DNA from 4 places in the Priestia sp. USM5 genome. Region 2 is predicted to be linked to each of the others. Evidence: riboswitches for the same ligand, from Rfam matches in the RefSeq annotation. Region 2 holds a riboswitch; each other region holds the start of a gene.
The links. Region 2 has a riboswitch for S-adenosylmethionine ahead of mtnW (2,3-diketo-5-methylthiopentyl-1-phosphate enolase). Riboswitches for the same ligand answer to the same signal wherever they lie in the genome.
Positions count from the first base shown of each region.

Region 1: another riboswitch for S-adenosylmethionine. It lies ahead of ACWATA_RS04795 (hypothetical protein); the one in region 2 lies ahead of mtnW (2,3-diketo-5-methylthiopentyl-1-phosphate enolase).
Region 3: another riboswitch for S-adenosylmethionine. It lies ahead of ACWATA_RS28080 (5-methyltetrahydropteroyltriglutamate--homocysteine S-methyltransferase); the one in region 2 lies ahead of mtnW (2,3-diketo-5-methylthiopentyl-1-phosphate enolase).
Region 4: another riboswitch for S-adenosylmethionine. It lies ahead of ACWATA_RS26310 (LVIVD repeat-containing protein); the one in region 2 lies ahead of mtnW (2,3-diketo-5-methylthiopentyl-1-phosphate enolase).

Region 1 is NZ_JBSGKN010000001.1:928,237-933,280, reverse strand. It holds gene alaP (alanine permease AlaP) at 1-750, opposite strand, end outside; gene ACWATA_RS04800 (DUF1540 domain-containing protein) at 1,066-1,224, opposite strand; gene ACWATA_RS04795 (hypothetical protein) at 1,325-1,669, opposite strand; SAM riboswitch class I at 1,733-1,834, opposite strand; gene ACWATA_RS04790 (hypothetical protein) at 1,956-2,252, shown strand; gene ACWATA_RS04785 (GNAT family N-acetyltransferase) at 2,265-2,711, opposite strand; gene ACWATA_RS04780 (YozF family protein) at 2,793-3,233, opposite strand; gene ACWATA_RS04775 (glycosyltransferase family 2 protein) at 3,341-4,330, opposite strand; gene ACWATA_RS04770 (DUF6044 family protein) at 4,343-5,044, opposite strand, start outside.
Region 2 is NZ_JBSGKN010000001.1:3,365,699-3,370,742, forward strand. It holds gene ACWATA_RS17995 (cupin domain-containing protein) at 1-52, opposite strand, end outside; gene ACWATA_RS18000 (methylthioribulose 1-phosphate dehydratase) at 68-706, opposite strand; gene ACWATA_RS18005 (2-hydroxy-3-keto-5-methylthiopentenyl-1-phosphate phosphatase) at 703-1,368, opposite strand; gene mtnW (2,3-diketo-5-methylthiopentyl-1-phosphate enolase) at 1,365-2,609, opposite strand; SAM riboswitch class I at 2,691-2,797, opposite strand; gene ACWATA_RS18015 (pyridoxal phosphate-dependent aminotransferase) at 2,928-4,100, opposite strand; gene ACWATA_RS18020 (carbon-nitrogen family hydrolase) at 4,213-4,995, shown strand.
Region 3 is NZ_JBSGKN010000007.1:46,804-51,847, forward strand. It holds gene ACWATA_RS28075 (catalase) at 1-770, shown strand, start outside; gene ACWATA_RS28080 (5-methyltetrahydropteroyltriglutamate--homocysteine S-methyltransferase) at 907-2,034, opposite strand; SAM riboswitch class I at 2,116-2,216, opposite strand; gene ACWATA_RS28085 (hypothetical protein) at 2,603-2,902, shown strand; gene ACWATA_RS28090 (FtsK/SpoIIIE domain-containing protein) at 2,915-4,048, shown strand; gene ACWATA_RS28095 (hypothetical protein) at 4,045-4,740, shown strand.
Region 4 is NZ_JBSGKN010000004.1:19,442-24,485, reverse strand. It holds gene efeB (iron uptake transporter deferrochelatase/peroxidase subunit) at 1-772, shown strand, start outside; gene ACWATA_RS26315 (twin-arginine translocase TatA/TatE family subunit) at 845-1,048, shown strand; gene ACWATA_RS26310 (LVIVD repeat-containing protein) at 1,711-3,093, opposite strand; SAM riboswitch class I at 3,200-3,316, opposite strand; gene ACWATA_RS26305 (hypothetical protein) at 4,125-5,044, opposite strand, start outside.

The sequences.
Region 1 (5,044 bases), 2.4 Mb from region 2:
GTAGAAAATAAGAATACGCCAAAAGACCGAATCAATCGCTCTTGCTAGAGATTTTTCTGGATTTTTCACTTCTCCCGCGGTAACGCCGATCATTTCAATTCCTAAATATGCAAACATAACCATTTGCAGCGACAGTAAAATACCTTTGAATCCGTTCGGGAACAGCCCGCCGTTGTCCCATAAGTTTTTAATACCCGTCGCAACGCCGCCGTTGCCGATTCCAAACACAATCATTAATAATCCAACGGCAATCATTAACACAATCGCTAAAATTTTAATAAGTGCAAACCAAAATTCCAGTTCACCATATGCCTTAACAGCTAAGAAGTTAACTGTTGTCATGATGACAAGCGCCGATAACGCCCAAATCCAGTTTGGTACATCCGGATACCAATATCCCATATAAATACCAACGGCTGTAATTTCAGCCATACATGTTACAACCCATAAAAACCAGTAGTTCCAACCTGTTAGATAACCAGCAAGGGGCCCTAAATAGTCGCGCGCGTACTTGCTGAATGAACCTGCAACAGGTTTTTGAATCGCCATTTCTCCAAGTGCTCTCATAATAAAAAACATAATCATTCCGCTAAATCCGTACGCCAATAATATTCCCGGCCCTGCTAATTTAATAGCAGATGCAGATCCAAGAAACAGCCCTACCCCTATGGCTGCTCCTAAGGACATCAGCGTCACATGTCTTTCTTCTAACCCGCGTTTCAATTCTTTCCCCTGAGTTTTCCCCTGCATAAACGTCTCCCCTTTTTCCAATCTGTCAAAACGAGATGAATACAGCTTTTTGTTAGCGCTTTCATATAAATTTATGCTAAAAGTCAGCTAGGCTGTATATTTTTATTCTATCACCTTTCTCTCGTTTTTCTTTTGTCGAAAAACAAAAAAATTATCGTATCATTTTGTTTAAACGCACAATTAGACGTAGACACTGCTTTTTTACTATGTATTTATTATCGCACCTAAGTAATAGTATTTTTTAAAAAATAGAAAAACGCCGACTCAACTCCGTCAGCGCATCGTTCATTTTATGCTTTTTTATAAAACTAGCATTTATCTCGCGGGTTCAAAAGTTTTACAGCCAGGTTCTTCCGTTTCAGAAACATGGTGACTACTTTCAGGACTCACAACGTAAATGGACTCTGCACTGCATTTATTTCCCGATTTCCAATACATGCACTCATTCACTTCACATAATACACCTTGGGCCACTGTTATCCCTCCTTTTTTTGTCTTATCTATTTACTACCCGAAATAGAACGCTTCTAACATTTACATGCAAAAAAACCGCTTGTTTATCAAGCGGATCCTTTTACTGCGTGTGTTCAACATACTGTTTTTTAGCTAAATATAATTCACGACTCAGCGTGATCCGCCGTTCTCTCAAGTTCCTTAATTTAACTTGAAACTGTTCATTAGTTGGCTCTTCTTGAATTAAGCGATACGTAAAAGAAATATCTTCATTTAACTGTTTAAAATCTTCCCATATTTCTTGAACGAGTGCGGATTGTTTGTCTTCAAATGAACGATTTTGCTTCGTTTTTAGCGCGGCTAAAATTTCCTGCTGCCACGTTTCGTCTTTTAGTTCTTTTGCTAACAAGTATAGATCTAAATAATCATCAACGCTTAGCGCCTGTTGTGTATTTTTCAATGTCATCACCTTTTCTATACGAAATGTTTCTTCCTAAGAAGAGGATTTCATCATAGAAAAAGATTCCTCTTCTTATCTGTCAGAGCTAGGCTATGCTGGAATTAGCACCATTCAATAATTGTGGTTGCTGAGGCTTCAAAGGGCCAGTCCCTCCACCTCTCTAGATAAGAATATTTCGTTTTTAAATTATTTCTGACTATTCTAATATGTTTTATATGTTATGTCAATAGCTTTTCAATAAAAAGAAAAAAGAAGTAAAATATGGTATGCTTTCATAAAGGATGGTGAGCACATGAAACGATATATGTTATCTGCTTTTTTGGGAAGCTTGCTGCTGCTTCTCAGCATTGCTTTTTCATCTACTTTCCATATTGCAATTGTCAAAACAACCGGAAGCATTGGAGGGATTATTTTAGCAGCAGCGGCTTTGATTATGAACGCACTTGAAGATCCCCCCTCCTCAGATCATACAGGTAGAGGAGCTGTTGAAGTACTAGATAAAGGCGCTGTTTGGGCTACTTATTTACTTTTACTTTCATTACCGAACCTCATCGCATGTATAACATCTTATGTTTTATGGACTCGCTGACATTCACCAACATTACGGACGTTTTGCCACCTGTAGGCTCATTGATATTTGTTTATCTACAAATCCAAGTTCACGGTACACATGCTGTGCAAAATTCCCAGCATGAACGCTGAGTCTGATTTCAGGGTATCCTTTGATAGACAATTCATCAATTGCTTTTTGCATTAACGGCTTGGCTAGACCTTGCCCGCGGTATTCTGGTAAAACATATAACTCGTAGATAAAGCCAATTTCTGCTTTTGAAAAGAAGTCGGCAGATGGACCGACAAAAACCCAGCCTGCAAGTTTATTTTCTTGTCTAGATACTAAATAATAACACCCTTTTTCAAGGGCATTATCAATTAGTTCATTTACGCGTTCAGTTGACGGTTGAAACTGATGCGTTGTTCCTTCAAACAGCGCATCAGCAGATTTCGTCCGAATTTCCTGTATTTCTTCTTCAGTAGCTTTTGCAATCATCACAATCTCTCCTTTCGTGTTCGTTTTCCACATACAGAGATAAATTCCTGCAAAAAAAAGTCTTCGCCTAAGCGAAGACTTTTATTTAAATTCAAAATGTTCTTGATGGTTGCCTTGTTCATCCGTCCAGTTAATCATGATGTCTAAGCCTGCCGCTTTTCCAGGAACAGCAAAATTGGCATAGCGAAAACGCTGACCGCTTTTGCTTAAGTTAGACCTTCCAATAGGAGAAAACAAGCTGTATTTCGCCTTATTTTTTCCTTCGTGCCGAAAAGCTTGGACCTGCACACGCTCTACGTCTTTTCCAATGTTTTCAACGGTTAATCCATATGTATGATAGACGTTATTTTTCCACTTTAGCTGATTATCTCCCGTCATGCTCGCTTTTGTCAGTTCGACCGACCATTGTTCAGATGATTTCTTCATTGGAAGTTTCTCAATCGAAAGAGCGCTGACATGAATGGTTGCAAAAGCAAGCCAAACAAAACAAAAAGTGCTGACTGTATAAAGTAGTCTTTTCATAGATTTTGATCTCCTTAGAAATTTTAGTAGTAGCATCTCCTATTACCTTAAAAATTATGATAAACACTTTAACAAAAAAGCCTCTCCATTCAGGAGAAGCTTCTTAATTAATGCATCAGCAAATCTTTTTGTGTGTCTAACGAGTGTTTTGTATATAAATCTCTTTCAATCGCATATTTAGGACGCTGTTTCACTTCGTTGAAAATCTTGCCAATGTATTCTCCGACAAGACCTATTCCCATTAGCTGCAGGCCGCCTACAAGCCAAATTGATAAAATAAGAGACGTCCAGCCAATTTGCGTATGATCTAAATATTTTTGAATCAGCGCATAAATGCCAAACAAAATACTAAAGAGAAACGAAGCTCCTCCAAGCAGCGTCAGTAAGCGTATAGGTGCTACGCTAAAAGACGTAATCCCGTCAAATGCAAAAGCGAGCATTTTCTTTAGCGGATATTTTGACTCACCCGCCGTCCGTTCTTTGCGGTCATATGTGACTTCCGTGGAGCGAAATCCTACTAATGGTACAAGGCCCCGCAAAAAGACGTTTCCTTCTTTATATTTCATGAGTTCACCAAGAGCACGTTTGCTCATAAGGCGAAAATCAGCGTGATTTTGAACGAGCTGAATTCCTAGCTTGTTCATAAAACGATAAAACCCTACTGCCGTGGTTCGTTTGAAAAATGTATCGGTTTCTCTGCTGTCTCGAACGCCATATACAACTTCATACCCAAGCCAATATTTCTCTACAAAAGTACGAATGACGCTGATATCATCTTGCAAATCCGCGTCAATGGAAATGACGCAGTCAGATTGCTTATGAGCTGCTTCTAGTCCTGCAAGCAAAGCATTTTGATGTCCTACATTTCGCGCTAACTTTAACCCTTTTACAAACAAATTGCTGCAGCTTTCTTTTTCAATAAGCGACCACGTGCTGTCTTTACTTCCATCGTCTACAAATAAAATAGTGCTTTCACTTGATACAAGTCGTTCATTAATCAGTTCTTTTACTACAGTAGTTAATTGAAAAGACGTCTCTGTGAATACTTCTTCTTCGTTGTAGCATGGAACCACGATCGTTAAAATAGGTCTGTTCATGTTATTGCCCCCTTACTTTGCTTCATATACATACACTTTCCAAGCGGACTGTTTATCGTTAAATGCTTTTAAAAAGTGCAAACCGTCGCTTTCAGCATTTTCAATTGGCACAGCTGAAAAAATATAGCGACCGCCCATTTTTTTAAATTGGCTGATATTAAGCTGCAAATGACGAATTTTTTTCGTTGAGTCTTTTCGGTAATCATATTTTTTACCTAGCTCGCTAACAAACACATAGCAGCGATTGCCCCAGTGATCATAGTAGCTTTCTAGTTTTTTATTTTTATCAAGCTCTTTGGCAATAATTTTGCGAAACTCATGTTTATATGTTAACGGATAGAAGTTGTTATACGTATCTAGCGTATAAAAGCCGTTATACTGAGCAATTGATGGATGAAGCCCTATGCTCGATACGCGATAAGATGATTTAGGTTTTCCAATATATCTGCTTATTTCATCAAACTGATGCACAGCATAAAATTCTTTGACTGAAGGCTCGTGATTGTAGCGATAGTAAAGTTCAGGATTTGCTATAAATAACACAAGCAGCTGTAAAATCAAACATACCCACACAAACTTTTTCCACGCCTTGCTCCTTTTCCATAAAACATAGCTGCCAACGGCAAACATCAAATAAATAATGAGCGGGCGTAAAAAGTGAAATCTAGCAAAGTTGAACGTATTAAAAAGCTGATATTTTTCTTTTAGCGGCTC
Region 2 (5,044 bases):
CCTCTTGAGTTTCAATTCTTTTATTATTTACATGTAAGCGAATTTGCGCCATTTTTATTTCCTCCTTTTATAAATGCACCTTTGGCTTAATGCCTTTAAGTGATAGTAATTTCACATGGTAGCTAAATAGAAATTCATAGGCTTCTAGCGCTTTTTTTGTTTCAAACGCATTTTTCCCCCATACCGTAATCCCGTGGTTACGAATTAAAATCGCGCCTTGATCGCCTTTTATATGGTGAGAAAATTCTTCTGCTAGTGTCGGAATATCCGCGTAATTCGGAATAATCGGAACAGTAATTTCCGCATCTTCCTCCCAAATACCCAGTGCCTTAATAATTTCTTGGCCTTTGAATGAAATAAACCCTTCATCTCCGTACAGTTCAGAGATCACGTTGTTGTCGATTGTATGTACATGAAGGCTGCACCCAGCATTCGTTGACTCGTAAATCTTAACGTGTAAAAGCGTTTCAGCAGAAGGCTTTAAATGCGTTTCTTCTGCAGGCTTCCCGTATTGATCAACTAACAAAAAGTCTTCATTTGTGCGTTTTCTTTTATCTTTTCCACTTGCTGATACAAAGAAAGTTGTCGGATTTTGATCCACTTTAATCGCTAAGTTTCCGCTTGTACCGAAGAACCAATCGCGCTCTGCCAACTCATCTTTTATATCTGCAAGCTCGTGTAATCTTTGCTGAGCCATAATACTCATGCTTTCACCTCTTCTGTTAATTCTTGTAAATGGTGAATCACATCATAAAAAGTAGAAAAAGGACGATACGGTAGAGATAGCTCTTCGCATTTTTTAATTAAAAAGTCACGCGCAATGACAGTGTCAGCTAATTTGGCAGCCTGCAAATCTGTAATTGAATCGCCAATAACAACCGTATGATCTCTTTCATCTGCAAGATGGCGAATAATCGTTGGCTTACAGCAGCCGCAGTGATTTGTACACTGTTTATCACATGTATGAGGCCACGTAATGGAAATATGCTCACCGGAAAAATCAGATCCGTTGCAGTAGAGCATTTCCTCTGCAACTCGATTTCCCAAAAGCGGTTTTACAAAAAAGTCAATTCCTCCGCTTACAATATAAAGCGGAATATGATGCTCTTTTGTATAGGCAATAAAATCATCAAATCCATCTCGAATAGCAGACGTCTCTAAAATATAAGAAATAATATCTTCCTTTAATTCCACGGGAAGCAAGGCAAACATTTGCCCTACTCCTTCTTGAATGGAGACGCGCTGTGCTAGCACGTCGTCTTTAATACTTTCCCACTCCGGAGGAGCAAATTGTTTCATAATAGCAATAATGTTATCGCTATTTGTGATTGTTCCATCAAAGTCACAAAAGATTTTTAACGATGTCATGCTTTCACCTCTACTGTTCCCCATAGTTGCAAAGCTTTTTGCAACTCTTTTGATTCTTCCGCTTTTTCGGCTAGTGTTTGATGAGAGAGTACTGCATCTATCGCCGCACGGAATGCTTTTCCTCCTCCGATAGCGCCGTCTGGATGACCGTGAACTCCGCCTCCTGCATTAATAATGCTGTCGATTCCAAAGTCTTTCACAAGCTGCGGTACCATTCCAGGATGAATTCCTGCTGAAGGAACCGGGAAAGTCTGCTTATATTTGTACACAGGACGCGTTAATTCGTAGGCAATGCCTGTCGTATCTTCAAGAGAAAGCGCTACGCTTCCGTATGGTGATGGAAACAGTGAGAAATCTGCTCCGGCTAAGCGCAATAGTTTTCCAAGCAGTAATGAATTTGAAAAACCGTAAAACTCTGATGGCGTAAGCGCTCCGCTAACAGCTGGGTGTGCCATAATCGGCAAGTTAATTTCATCATCTTCTCGAAGTGCCTGCAGTACGTCTAACCCGTAAGCAAATACGTTGAATAAAAGAGCATCGGCTCCTAGCTCAGCTGCTTTTCTCGCTTTTTCTTTTAATTCAAACGTTCGTCCCGTTAAATTAACAGCATACAGCGTGCGGTGTCCCGTTTTTTCGTATACGTCATTCAGTACTTTTTTTCCTTCTGTAACGCGAGTTTCAAAAGGTGTTCGTTCACTATCAAACAAAATCTCGTCGTCTTTAACCAAATCCACTCCGCCAAGCGCTTGCTCACGCAGCTGAGTTGTTAAGTACGTCATGTCTCTTCCAATCACGCCTTTAAAAATACTCATCACAAGCGGACGGTCATAAACGCCTAGTTTCTCTCGTATACCTTCTATTCCAAAGCGCGGTCCTGGGAATTCAGCTAATAATTCATCAGGAAAATCCAAGTCTAATAATTTCACTTTTCCATCAAGTGATAGTTTTCCGAAAACCGTAACTAAAATAGCCGGTAAATCTCTTGAAAAGTTGGCAGTTGGATAAGCAATTTTGACAATAGCCTGCTTAACCTCTCCGCCTAAATATCCGTTAACACGTTCGCAGTCTTGAAGCTCAGTTACGGATACGACGCGCCCTTTATGCTTTTGAAGCTGCTGTTGATCTAAAAGCGGCAGATCTGTCCATGAGCCGACGGTTAGTCCTAAAGCGATTCCTTCCGCTTTTTTATGAAAATTTCCTTTATTGTCATGTAGTAAGTAGATTGCAACGATTTCACTCATTATGCTAAAAACTCCCTTGCTGTTTAATATCGTTAATAAAAAAAAACCTCTTCTGTGATTAAGAAGAGGCTTTCGTTGCTCTTCTTATCTCTCAGCTGCTGCTGCAAGAATTAGCACCGTGCTTAACATGCGTTAAGTCGGTTGCCGGGCTTCATCGGGCTAGTCCCTCCACCTACTCTTAATAAGAAAGTTGCTATTTATTTAAATTGAATTCGTAGATTATATACTAAATAAAAAATACCGCTAGGATTTATCGGTTATTAATCTCGTTAACTTCTTACATATTAAGCCAACTCAAAAAGGATTGTCAATGCGTTTTTAAAATAAATTTAATTTTTTTATTCGAGATACAGCTTCTCTCATGCGCTCTTCATCCGTCAGCAGTCCTACGCGCACATAGCCTTCACCATATGTTCCGAAGCCTACTCCAGGTGCCACTACAACGTGGGCTTTTTCAAGAAGTAAATCTGAAAATTGTTCAGAAGTATATCCTTTAGGAACTTTTAGCCATGCAAAAAAGGAACCCGCTGGGGATGTAACATCCCAACCAATTTCTTGAAGCCCTTGAATAAAGGTATTGCGTCTAGATTCATAGCGCTTAACTAAATCATTCACACATTGTTGAGATTCCAACAGAGCTGCGGCTGCTGCCTCTTGAACGGCCCCAAAGAGGCTGACATACATATGATCTTGAAGAAGATTAATAGCTTCTACTACACTTTCATTTCCTACAGCAAATCCAACTCGCCATCCCGCCATGTTATACGTTTTAGAAAGAGTATAAATTTCAATTCCCGTCTCTTTTGCATCAGGAGTCTGTAAAAAGCTGATTGGCTTTTTACCATCAAATCCAATGGCTCCGTAAGCAAAGTCGTGTACCACACAAATATCGTGCTTGGCAGCAAACGCCACGGTGTCTTCAAAAAATTCTGCCGTTGCCACTGCACCAGTAGGATTATTCGGATAGTTTAGAAACATGAGCTTTGCCTGTTCTTTAGCACGTTCACTTATCTCTTCGTATACGGGTAGAAAATGATTTTCAGCCGTGAGAGGCATCACTTCCATCTTGGCTTTTGCAAGCTCTACTCCAGACCAGTAATCAGGATACCCAGGATCCGGAACCAGCACTGTATCTCCAGGATTTAACAAGCACTGCGGGATTTCAACAAGTCCACCCTTTCCGCCAAATAAAATAGCTACTTCTTTTTCAGGATCCACATCAACGCCATATTCTCGTTTATAAAAAGTCGCAACGGCCTCTTTTAAAAACTGGTGCCCCCGAAATGGAGAATATTTATGATGCATAGGATTAGCACTTGCTTTTTGCAGTGTTTCTACAATATGTGAAGGAGTAGGCTGATCAGGATTTCCCTGCCCTAAGTTAATAACGTCGTGCCCTTGGGCCATTACTTTTCCTACCTTGCCCACAAGTGATGCAAAAAATTGTTTTGGTAAACTTTTTAATAGTTCCGATTGCTCAAATTGTTTCATCATCGCACACCTTCTCAAAAAATTCTTGAAATTCTAGTCACAAATAATATATTGTAATACTCAACTTGTAAAGTCATTTTTTTCAACTACTAAAAAAAGGACGGATGATAAAGTGAGTGTAAAAATTACGTGTTTGCAGCTTGATATTGCGTTTGGAAACCCAACTAAAAACCGAAAATATATCGAACAAAAAATGACGGAAGCCCTGAAAGAAAACCCTGATATCCTTGTGCTTCCTGAGCTATGGGATACAGCTTATGATTTGACGCGGCTAGACGAAATTGCAGATGATGAAGGGCAGCAAGCCAAGCAATTAATCTCTCAGTTTGCTAAAACAAACGCAGTAAATATTGTGGGAGGTTCGATCGCGAAAAAAACAGAGCAAGGCGTCACGAATACGATGTATATTTTTGACCGAAAAGGTCGTGAAGTATCACAATACAGTAAACTGCACTTATTTAAATTAATGGATGAACACCTGTATTTAGAAGCAGGAACAGCAAAAAACCTTTTTACACTTGAACAGTCACTGTGCGCAGGAGTTATTTGTTACGATATTCGTTTCCCAGAATGGATACGGGTTCATACTAGCAGCGGAGCAGAAGTCTTGTTTGTTGTCGCTCAGTGGCCGGCTCCAAGACTCGCCCACTGGAAAGCCCTGCTCATTAGCCGCGCAATCGAAAATCAATGCTATGTAATCGCATGTAATCGTGTAGGCCAAGATCCTAATAACACATTTGCCGGACATTCCTTAGTCATCGATCCGTGGGGAGAAATAATCGCTGAAGCTGGCGATAGCGAAGAACTTTTAAGTGCTGACGTTAACCTGGAACTTGTAAAAGAAATTCGTAAACAAATTCCCGTCTTTACAGATCGCCGTACAGAATTTTATTAATTATGTATTGACAGCCGTTTTTTTGCATGATACGATTTTCACCAGATAT
Region 3 (5,044 bases), on a different contig from region 2:
CCTTAGATGATACGAAACTTTGGCCGGAAGATAAGTTTCCATGGTTGGCAGTGGGCCGTATGGTTCTAGATCGTAATCCAAAGGATTTCCATGCAGAAATCGAGCAAGCCGCCTTCGGTACAGGAGTTCTTGTGGATGGAATGGACTTCTCAGACGATAAAATGCTACAAGGACGTACCTTTTCTTATTCAGATACACAGCGCTACCGTGTAGGTGCCAACTATCTAAAATTACCTGTGAATGCACCGAAAGTGCCTATTCATACGAATCAGCAGCGCGGTCAAATGGATATTCGTGACCCAAAGGAATCTGGGGATAATCCACATATTAATTATGAGCCTTCAATGCTTGGTGGCTTTCAGGAAGAAAATAAGAAAGACCGTGTTCCACATCAACCAACGTATAATGCAGCCGCAATGAGTGCACCAATTGACCGTCCTAACGATTATGGGCAGGCAGGTCACACATACCGTAGTTTTGAAGATTGGGAGCGCGATGAATTGATTAAAAATCTATCGGATGCACTTGCTATTTGTGATAAACGAATCCAAGAAACGATGATTTCTCATTTTACACAAGCTGATGAAGAATATGGTCGACGTGTGAAGAAAGGTATTGAAAAGAAACTACACGAAATGCAGGATATGAAAAATACAAGTGAGGTACCTGGTCGTAAAGCAGGTAAATCAAAATATGGACAAGGTACATTAGCTGCAAATGAAGCAACAGAAGATGCTGTAAAGAAAAGTCACGAAGTCGATCCTTATTAAGTGAATTGCTCCATTTTAAAAATAGGGAACCGACGTATGGGTATAGTATAATCTTAAGGGAATACCTTGCCTAAAACCTCATGATTTAAAAGATACCTCTCCTAATTGACAGGAGAGGTATCTTTTAAATCATTCTTTAGTTATTTGTCCAGACATCTTGAGCGATTTGAATTACGTGATTAATTTTATTCCATTGCTCTTCTTCTGTTAATTCGTTTCCTTCTTCTGTACTCGCAAAGCCACATTGAGGACTCAATGACAAGTTTTCTAGAGGAATATATTCACTTGCTTCTTGGATTCTTCGCTTAATGACTTTAGCATCTTCTAATGTAGGGAATTTAGATGTTACCAATCCTAATACAACGGTTTGATTGTTAAGTGTAAAACTTTTTAATGGTTCAAAATCTCCTGAACGGTTATCATCATATTCAAGGAAAAGTCCATCTACATGTAAGTTAGCAAAGATAGCATCAGATATAGTATCGTAGCCACCACTTGTGATATACGTAGATCTAAAGTTTCCACGACAAATATGCATCGTAATGAGCATATCTTCAGGCTTTTTAGAAATAGCATCATTTAAGCAACTTACTCGATTATCGATAATGTCTTTTACATCCATACCAAGCTTCTCAACAACCGCATTGATGCGTTCTTCAGAAACGAAATCAATCCAGGACGTATCATCTAGTTGTAGATAACGGCAGCCTGCGTCGTAAAAGGCTTGAATAGCTTTTTGATAAGCAGCCACAGTATCATGATAAAATTGATCTCTGTTTCCCTTGTAATATGTATCTTCTTGAATTCGAGTAAATAACATGTTTGGGCTTGGAATTGAGAATTTAGCAACTTGGCTTCCATCACCATGTCGTTCAACAGCTTCTTTTAAAAACGTGAAGTGTTCCACCATATAATGGTGATCGAAGTCCACTTTACCTACTACCTTAATTGCGTTATTTTTGGTTTTTGCACCTTTGAATTGGCTGATATATTCTGTTTCAAACTGCTCCACACCTTCTAAGCCTGATAAGAAGTCCAAATGCCACCAAGAACGTCTAAATTCACCGTCCGTGATCGATTTAAGACCCAATTCAATTTGCTTCTGAACAAGCTTTTCAATTTCTTTGTCCTCTACAGATTTTAAATCAGCTTTATTAATTGTACCATTCGCATACGCTTTTCTTGCTTCTTTGAGGGGAGTTGGTCGTAAAAAACTACCTACGTGATCAGCTTTAAATGGAGCCTTCACTAATGTCTTAGTCATGGTTTTGTTTCCTTCTTTCTTTTCAAAATAAAAAACCTCTTCTTACAAATAAGAAGAGGTTAATAATCGTTATGGATTCTCTTCTTATCTTCAAGCAAATTGCTACTGGAATTGGCACAGTACTTTAACAGTCTGTTGCCGAGGCTTCCTAGGGCCAGTCCCTCCACCTCTCGAGATAAGAATATTCAATTTATTTAACTAAAAAAAGGTTACACTTGTTTTCTTAGGTTGTCAACAAAAATTCGAAAAATCAGAAATAATACACCTCTTACCTCATTACTTCCTCATTACCTACTGCAGCAAGGGTTCTTTGTTATTTTTCGATTGGACAGGCAAGCTTACCGCAGTAGCTACATAGTATCTAAAGTATTGTAACTCCGTTATCTAATCAGTAGCTAGTTCAGTATCGCTACCCCATTAATACAAGCTTTATAACCCTGTTGAAGCCATTTGTGGAATCTGTAAGGGAGCTGAGCCGAAGAGGCGAAGGGGGCGACCGGATGCCTTGAGCTGAAAAAACAGGTACGTCAAAAGCAAAAAAATTAAAAGAGTGAAAGAAGGTATCAACATGAGAAAAACAAAAGGATTTACCTTTCCAAAAATCTTTTCTCCACCTCACAAACCACCTCTTACGAGACCTCGTCCCCTCAAGGCTTATTCCTTTGTTCCTTTTAGTCCACTAGCCCTGCTTGACCCCACTATTTTGACCATAGGAGGCATTGTCTTAGGAATTGCGATCATCGAACGAATACTAGAGCGATGGGGTGTCATCGATCTTGTTGATCAGTTCGCAAAGGTGATGCGGTTTATCTTACCTGTCACCTTTTATGGGGCCTTATTTTACTTCTTTGCGACATTTATGTTTTGAGGAGGGTTTCAAATGTTTGAGAAACTAAAATTACGTGGAAAGCTTATTAAAGCGTTTCGTACAGCAGAGATTTATCGAGTCATAAAGCGTGGGGATCGTACCTCCTATCAATTTCCGAAGATCCATCGAATCGATCATCAGAACACCTACACTCGGTATGCTTTTTCCTTACTGAATGGGATTGATCCTGAACTTTTAAATAAAAAAAGATGGGCATTACGACAAGTATTAGGCAGCAATATTGAAGTGAATGGCAGCTTAAAGAACTTTAGTATTACCGTTCATCACAAAAGCCTACCTAAGATGCTCAATTATAAGTATGAAGTCATTCATCCTCATATTGAGAAAATGGAGCTCCCAGTATGCATTGGTCAAGATATCTATGGAAACCCTGTTTCATGGGATTTTGCGGATTTGGAAACCTTACTGATTTCTGGCGAAATTGGAGCTGGAAAAAGCAGTCTCATGCGTGTCATCCTCACCACGTGGGTGAAATATTCCTCTCCTGAAGACTTGCGCTTAGTCTTAGTGGACCTTAAACGAGCCGATTTGGGCTTATTTCATGAGATTGACCATGTGGATGCGCTTTGCTTTGAAGCAAAAGACATGCGAAAACCTTTTGCATTATTACGAGCTGAAATGTATCGAAGAGGCGATTTATTGTTAGAGCATGGCGTAACACATATAAGCAGGCTTTCATTTAAGCTTCCTCGGATCGTTGTGGTAATTGACGAAATGTCCATCGTGAAGAAAGAAACAGATCTTGTAGAAATGATCCAACAGTTTGCCAGCCAAGGTCGTGCATTAGGTGTTCATACGATTATTGCCATGCAGCGTCCCGATGCAGATTTATTAAATTCAGCATTAAAGGCCAACTTACGGGTACGGATATCTGGTAGGCAAGCTGATGCAACCAATGCCAAGGTTGCCGGAGTGATTGGAACAGAAGAAATCGATGCTGCGGCTAGAGGCCGTATGAAAATAAAAATTGACGAAGTGAAGGAATTTCAAGCGTATTTCTTAGATGAAGAAGCGTGTAAAGTAATGCTTTCTCCTTATAAAACACGCATAAAAGACCCTGAACCTCAACTGGAGGTCGTACCACAGTCTATCTTTGGATTATTAGAGAAGGAGGAACAGCGATGAGTTTCCGTTTATCTCAACGTGATAAAGACATCATTGGGTTTATCAACCAGTTTCGAGCCGTAGATCGAGACTCGTTGGTTGAGCTGTTCTTTAAACAGCTGAAATCGCCTGTAAATGCGTGTAATAGTGTGATGGTACGTTTATATCGATTAGGGGTAATTGAACGCACTCAGCAGTATTCTCCAACCGTCTATTTGCCTGTGGATGCAAAAATCAAAAAGAACTCTCAAAAAATATTACATTTCCTTTCTATCTTGGATGTCTATAAACAAATGTGTACGTATAGTGTGCCTAAGAATGTCATTGTCGAAGATAAGCCCACCGGACGAAAAGGAGGGATTGAACCGGATCTCTTTTGTATTTTTAAAGGATCTCCTTTTTGGATTGAAATTCAACGAAATCAGTATTCAGAACAGAAAATGCAAGTGAAGATTAACCTTTATGAAGAGTTTTTCTTTTCGGATGAATGGAAGGCATTGCATTGGCAGCCAGAGGACCGATCAGCTATCTTCCCTTCCGTTATTTTGATTACGCCTGTTCGTTACGCGGTGTCTTCAGAACACATCCGAATCATACAAGTAGCAAGTATTCATGAACTTATGGAGAAATATAAAAGTTCTCATAAAAAACAAAGGGAAGAAAGACCAAAAGTAGTATCATCGTCAAATGGAATCAAAATTAACTTAACATAGGAGACTAAGAAACTATGTTTTCTAATAAAAAAGAAAGCTACCCCATCGTTGCAGGACAGGTAGCTTTTGAGGGAATTCATAAACTAATTTATAAAAAGTCTGAATAATTTTACAATAATTTTATAAATAAATCAATATAAGATGATCTTGAAGACATATATATAACGTGCACTTTTTATACATCCTCCTCCCACTTGGGTATCGAGTAAACGCAGTCATATCAGGGATGTATAAAAAGCTGCATATATGTAAACTAGCTACTTGGTGTCTTGAAATAAAAAAGTCCCATTGATATTACTCAATT
Region 4 (5,044 bases), on a different contig from region 2:
AGCTGATAAGAAGCCGAAGCACCTTAAAGATATTCCAGCAATGCCAAGAGATGATTTGCAAGAGCCTTTTATAGGAGGAGACATTTCTGTACAAGTTTGTGCAGATGATCAACAAGTGGCATTTCACGCTGTACGCAACCTTATTAAATCAGCAGTAGGCGTAGCAGAAGTAAAATGGATGCAATCTGGTTTTATTAGTGCTCCGGATGAGAAAACGCCTCGGAATTTATTTGGATTTAAAGATGGTACGGCGAATGTTTCTTCTAACGATTCTGAATCTCATAATCGAATTATTTGGGCGAATAATTCAGAGCCAACATGGATGCAGGGTGGAACTTATATGGCTTTTAGAAAAATCCAGATGTTTTTAGAAGTATGGGATCGATCATCTCTTAAAGATCAAGAAGACACGTTTGGTCGAAAAAAAGATAGTGGGGCTCCTTACGGCAAAGTAAAAGAACACGATAAAGTAAGCCTTATGCAAATGCCTCCTACTTCTCATACAGCTTTGGCAAAGGGAACGAGACAAGAGATTTATAGAAGAGCGTATTCTTATACAGATGGGGTAGATCCTAAAACAGGAAATATAAATGCAGGACTTATGTTTATTAGTTATCAAAAGAATCCTGACACACAATTTATACCAATGCTTAAGGTATTATCTCAGCAGGATAAATTAAATGAGTATACGAAACATATAGGTAGTGCAATATTTGCTTGTGCTCGCGGAATCCGTAAAGGAGAGTACATTGCACAGTCTTTGTTAGAATAGGTTCATAAGAATTTTATCAGGTTAGATATCAGTTTTTTAGTACTGTTATAGATAGGAAATGAGGTGATTATAATGGTAGGACCTGGAAGTGCAATTTTAATAGGGATAACAGCATTAATTATATTTGGTCCCAAAAGGCTACCTGAGTTAGGACGCTCCGCCGGTAAAACACTTCGTGAATTTAAAAATGCAACCCAAGGAATTATGGAGGACCATGATAAAGAGGATAAAAAATCATTAAAAAATGAAGTGAAAGAGGACAAAACACCTCTTTAATAAATTGAGATATGTTATTTTCTGATAAATACAGAGCCAAGTTCTTTATTTGTAAAGAACTTGGCTCTTAAGTAATTTCAAATAGGGATGCTAGTTAACATAAGGGATTTTATAGGTAGTCATAACACAAAATGAGAAACATAAAATTCAATAAGGAACTATCAGCCTGATCTTTCCTCAAGAAAAAACAATCCAACTCCCACGGATTGTTTTTTCTCTTTTTATCTTTTTAATGGTATGACGGATAATTAATAATATTTTTAGCAAACTACCCAAGACGCCGTGAGGCATCATAAAATAGCTCTCCATTCCTTACGAGGATAGAAAAACTACTGATTAGGCCCAGTGGTTTTTCTGCTTTTATGTTGTATAGAATATACAAGGTTAGTTAACATAATCACTCTTTCCGGTACACACGAAAAAAGAGAACCCTTGGGGGGCAAGGATTCTCAAGGGAGTCCTCTTGCTCTTTTATGCAGCTTTTTATACATCGTTGATACAACAACTTTTCTAAGACAACAAACTCTTCAAAGGGAGAAGTCTGCCCAAAATCAAAAGGAATTCATCCATCAGCTGTTGGACTAGTTGCTTAAAACCAGGGATCACTAGAAATCTTTTGCTTTTTATATTTTCTTCAAGTATTTGCACTAGAACCAGTTTACTTACTTATTATTTTTCTGTAAAACTTTTAAGCCTGAGCCCATGTCAGATGCAAGAACGTAGTTTTGATCTACGAAAACTCCCCAAATGTTCGCATTTGCAGGAACATATTTGCCAATCTGAACAGGTTTACTCGGATTCGAAATATCCACAGCTCTCACTCCACCTGCATAGTGAGAAAGATACAATGTATTTCCTTGTACTTTTGGATCGTGGACTGTTTTACCAAACGTAACTTGTTTATTCGGATCTTCTGAAATATTTTCTGTAAGATCTGTTTTAAATTCACTCAATAGTATTGGATTTGTTTTATCTTTAATGTCAAAGATTCTTGTGTAACCATAAGATTTTTCGTAACCTGGTTTTATTGGCGCATATACTTCTCTTGTTTCAACAAGTACCGTGCCGCCTTTTGCAAGTGCAACCGAGTGTGCTGAACCTTGTTGATTAGATGCGAAAGTTGTCCTTCCCTCAAACTTCACGTTTTCGGGATTTGAGATATCTAAAATGATTGTTCCAAGATCCCAGAAAGAAAGGAAAGCTGTTTTTCCTGTTTCATCCGCATATGCACTATGGTTGAATACAGGTCGTTTCTTGCCGTCTGGCGCGTTCCAGTTATATCCGTCAAAGTTTTCACTTACTTCTGGCAGTGAACGTGGATCAAACTCATAAAGTTTCTTTGGCTCAGCTGGATTTGTCACATCAACAAGCTGAAAGTCCTTCTCTTTTCCATGAGAATAGTAGTCTGCGTAAGGGTTCGCAGCAAGAACCAATATGCGGTTTCCTTGCGTCGTTAAGTATAATTCATGTGTTCCTTTTGTTTTCTTTGTTACTTCATAGAACCCTAACTTCTTAGGGTCATATGGATTGGTTACGTCGTATAAAAGAAATCCACCCTTAGAATTCGGATTTTTAACGTCTAGTTGCTGAACAGATACAACAGCTAAATCTCCTTTAAAAGATTTTGTATTTACCGTTTTAACGATTACTTTTTCCTGCCAAGTTCCAGGAATATCTTGATCTGCGAAAACGGCAACCTCTTTAGGATTGGTTGGGTCTTTTAAGTCAAACACTCGAACTCCACCGTTTCCTCCTCCAGAAGTATGTGTCCCTGTGTAAGCAAATCCTTTATGTGCATACACGTCAGCTGTGCTGTTCTTGACACCTTCTCTAATTTCTTTCAATGGTACAGCTGCGGCTTCGTGCAAATACTTTAAATTCTTACTTCCTTCTGTGACAGGAACAGAGCTGATCTCATCTGGGTTACGCTGTCCTTTTTCAATGCTGATGTCTCCAAGTTCATCGTGCGCATATGCAACTGGTAATATAGATGAAACTGTTAATCCCGTAACTAGCGCAGTACTTAACAAAAGTTTTCTTTTCATTAAAATTCCTCCTTGGATTTACTTGATAGAAACTCTACAAGAGGCAGAATACAAAAAGCCTTCTGAACTCATAAAGAGACAGAAGGCTTCCGAAAAATCCGATTTCCTCTCATCTCTCAGCGTGAACACTGTTAGATTTAGCACCGTTTTCCTACTGTCTATTTAGTACGAATGGTTGCCGGGTTTCATAGGGATAATTTCCTCCACCTGCTCTTAATAATAGTATTCCTATCAAATTACTTTGTATTATTACAATGATTTCATGTAATGTCAATATATTTTTTAAACTTTACTTATTGGTATGCTTGAAGACGAGTAGCGAACGGTTGAAGGGGCGTGTGGCCAACGGTGATCAAAGAGAACTGCTAACCAAACTGGCAGCAAACAAGCCGTAGTGTTAGAAGGCGTTATAGGCTAAGGGCGCCTATCGGAAGGAATACGCTCTTTTCACGTCTAAGTATTCATTAGAAAAACAAGCTAGTGTCCTATCAAGGGATTAGTTGATCTTTATTACTCATCGAAATAATGAAAATTACAATATTAATTATATATGTAATCACTTACAAAGTGGATTGAAATAATTGAATATTCTGTTCAGTGATATTAGGTTCGGCATGAAAAATTCTTATAAATAGCTTAAAAAATTAAATAATTAGAAAGAGACTTTATATGGTAAAGTATTGGACCAAATTCAAATAAAAGTCCGCAAAAGTATACGTTTACGGACTGTTGTTTTATATAAGGAATCTATCATTTTTACCGTCCGTTTAAGTCGTGAATTAAATCACGAACGTCTCCTGAAAATCACATACTTTTACGAACGTTTTTAGTAGCATAATAGGAATATAAATGTAAATTTATTATAAAGTGGAAAAAGGAAGTTTTGGATAAATACGTGTAAGTAGTCGAGATTAAAATGAAGGTCGTCAACTTCAATCGAGGACAGTAAGGGCTGTTATCAGTAATGGTTGTTGAATTTTTAAAAAAGACTCCCGCAGTAAATATGTACTAGCAGAAGTCCTAAGTATTAACTAAGCTTGTTCAAGTGAGTCTTCTAGCAAAAATGACTCAAGATCTTTTAATAAGATATTATTTTTTTCCACAATTGATTTAATTACATCAATTCCGATTTTCTTTGAGAATTTGGGATTGTCTTCTTTGATAAAGCTATCTGATTCATTCATATACAATTGTTTTAATTTAAGGATTAAGTAACCGTATAAATATAATAATAAAAAAACAACATTATCAGTACATTCCATTATTCTTAATTTAAAAGATAAACTACAGTTTATTACAATGGTGGATTTTTCATTAATCATACAAGTAATATCTATATCCGTGTCTCTAACTCTTAGTGTGATCTTTTTAAGTTCTCCACCATTGCTTATAAATGCTTTAGTCGCTATTAGTTCTGTTGTCTGGTAAGATTCTCCTGTAAAAACATTAGCGTCATCAGATATATTCCCTACAAAACCACTAATATTTTCTAATTTGGTAATTTCATTTAATGTTCCATTTCGTTCAGTATAAACATAGAATAACCAATTAAATATATCAGGATTAAGTAAGTATTCGGGGTTTTTTTGCGAAATATTTTCTTTACCAATAAGCTTTTTAAATCTACTAATGTTGTAATCATTTGAAGTAATAATAAGTACATATACTTTATTTTCTTTTTCAAAAAATAATGACTCTACATCTAGATCATTTACTCTTTCAGCTTTTGGTAGAAATTTTCCATTACTATCTTTTTTCCTTTTCTTTGTGTACTCCAAATTAGCAATTGCCTTTTGATATGAAATAATTTCTCCTGTAAAATTATCATTACCATTAATCTTGGGTACTTTTATTTCTTCTAATTCACCTATCTCTTTCCAAGAATAATTAAAATATTTCTCGGCTTCATGCATACTAGCAACCTGTTTTTCATCTTTCTTCACATGAGGTA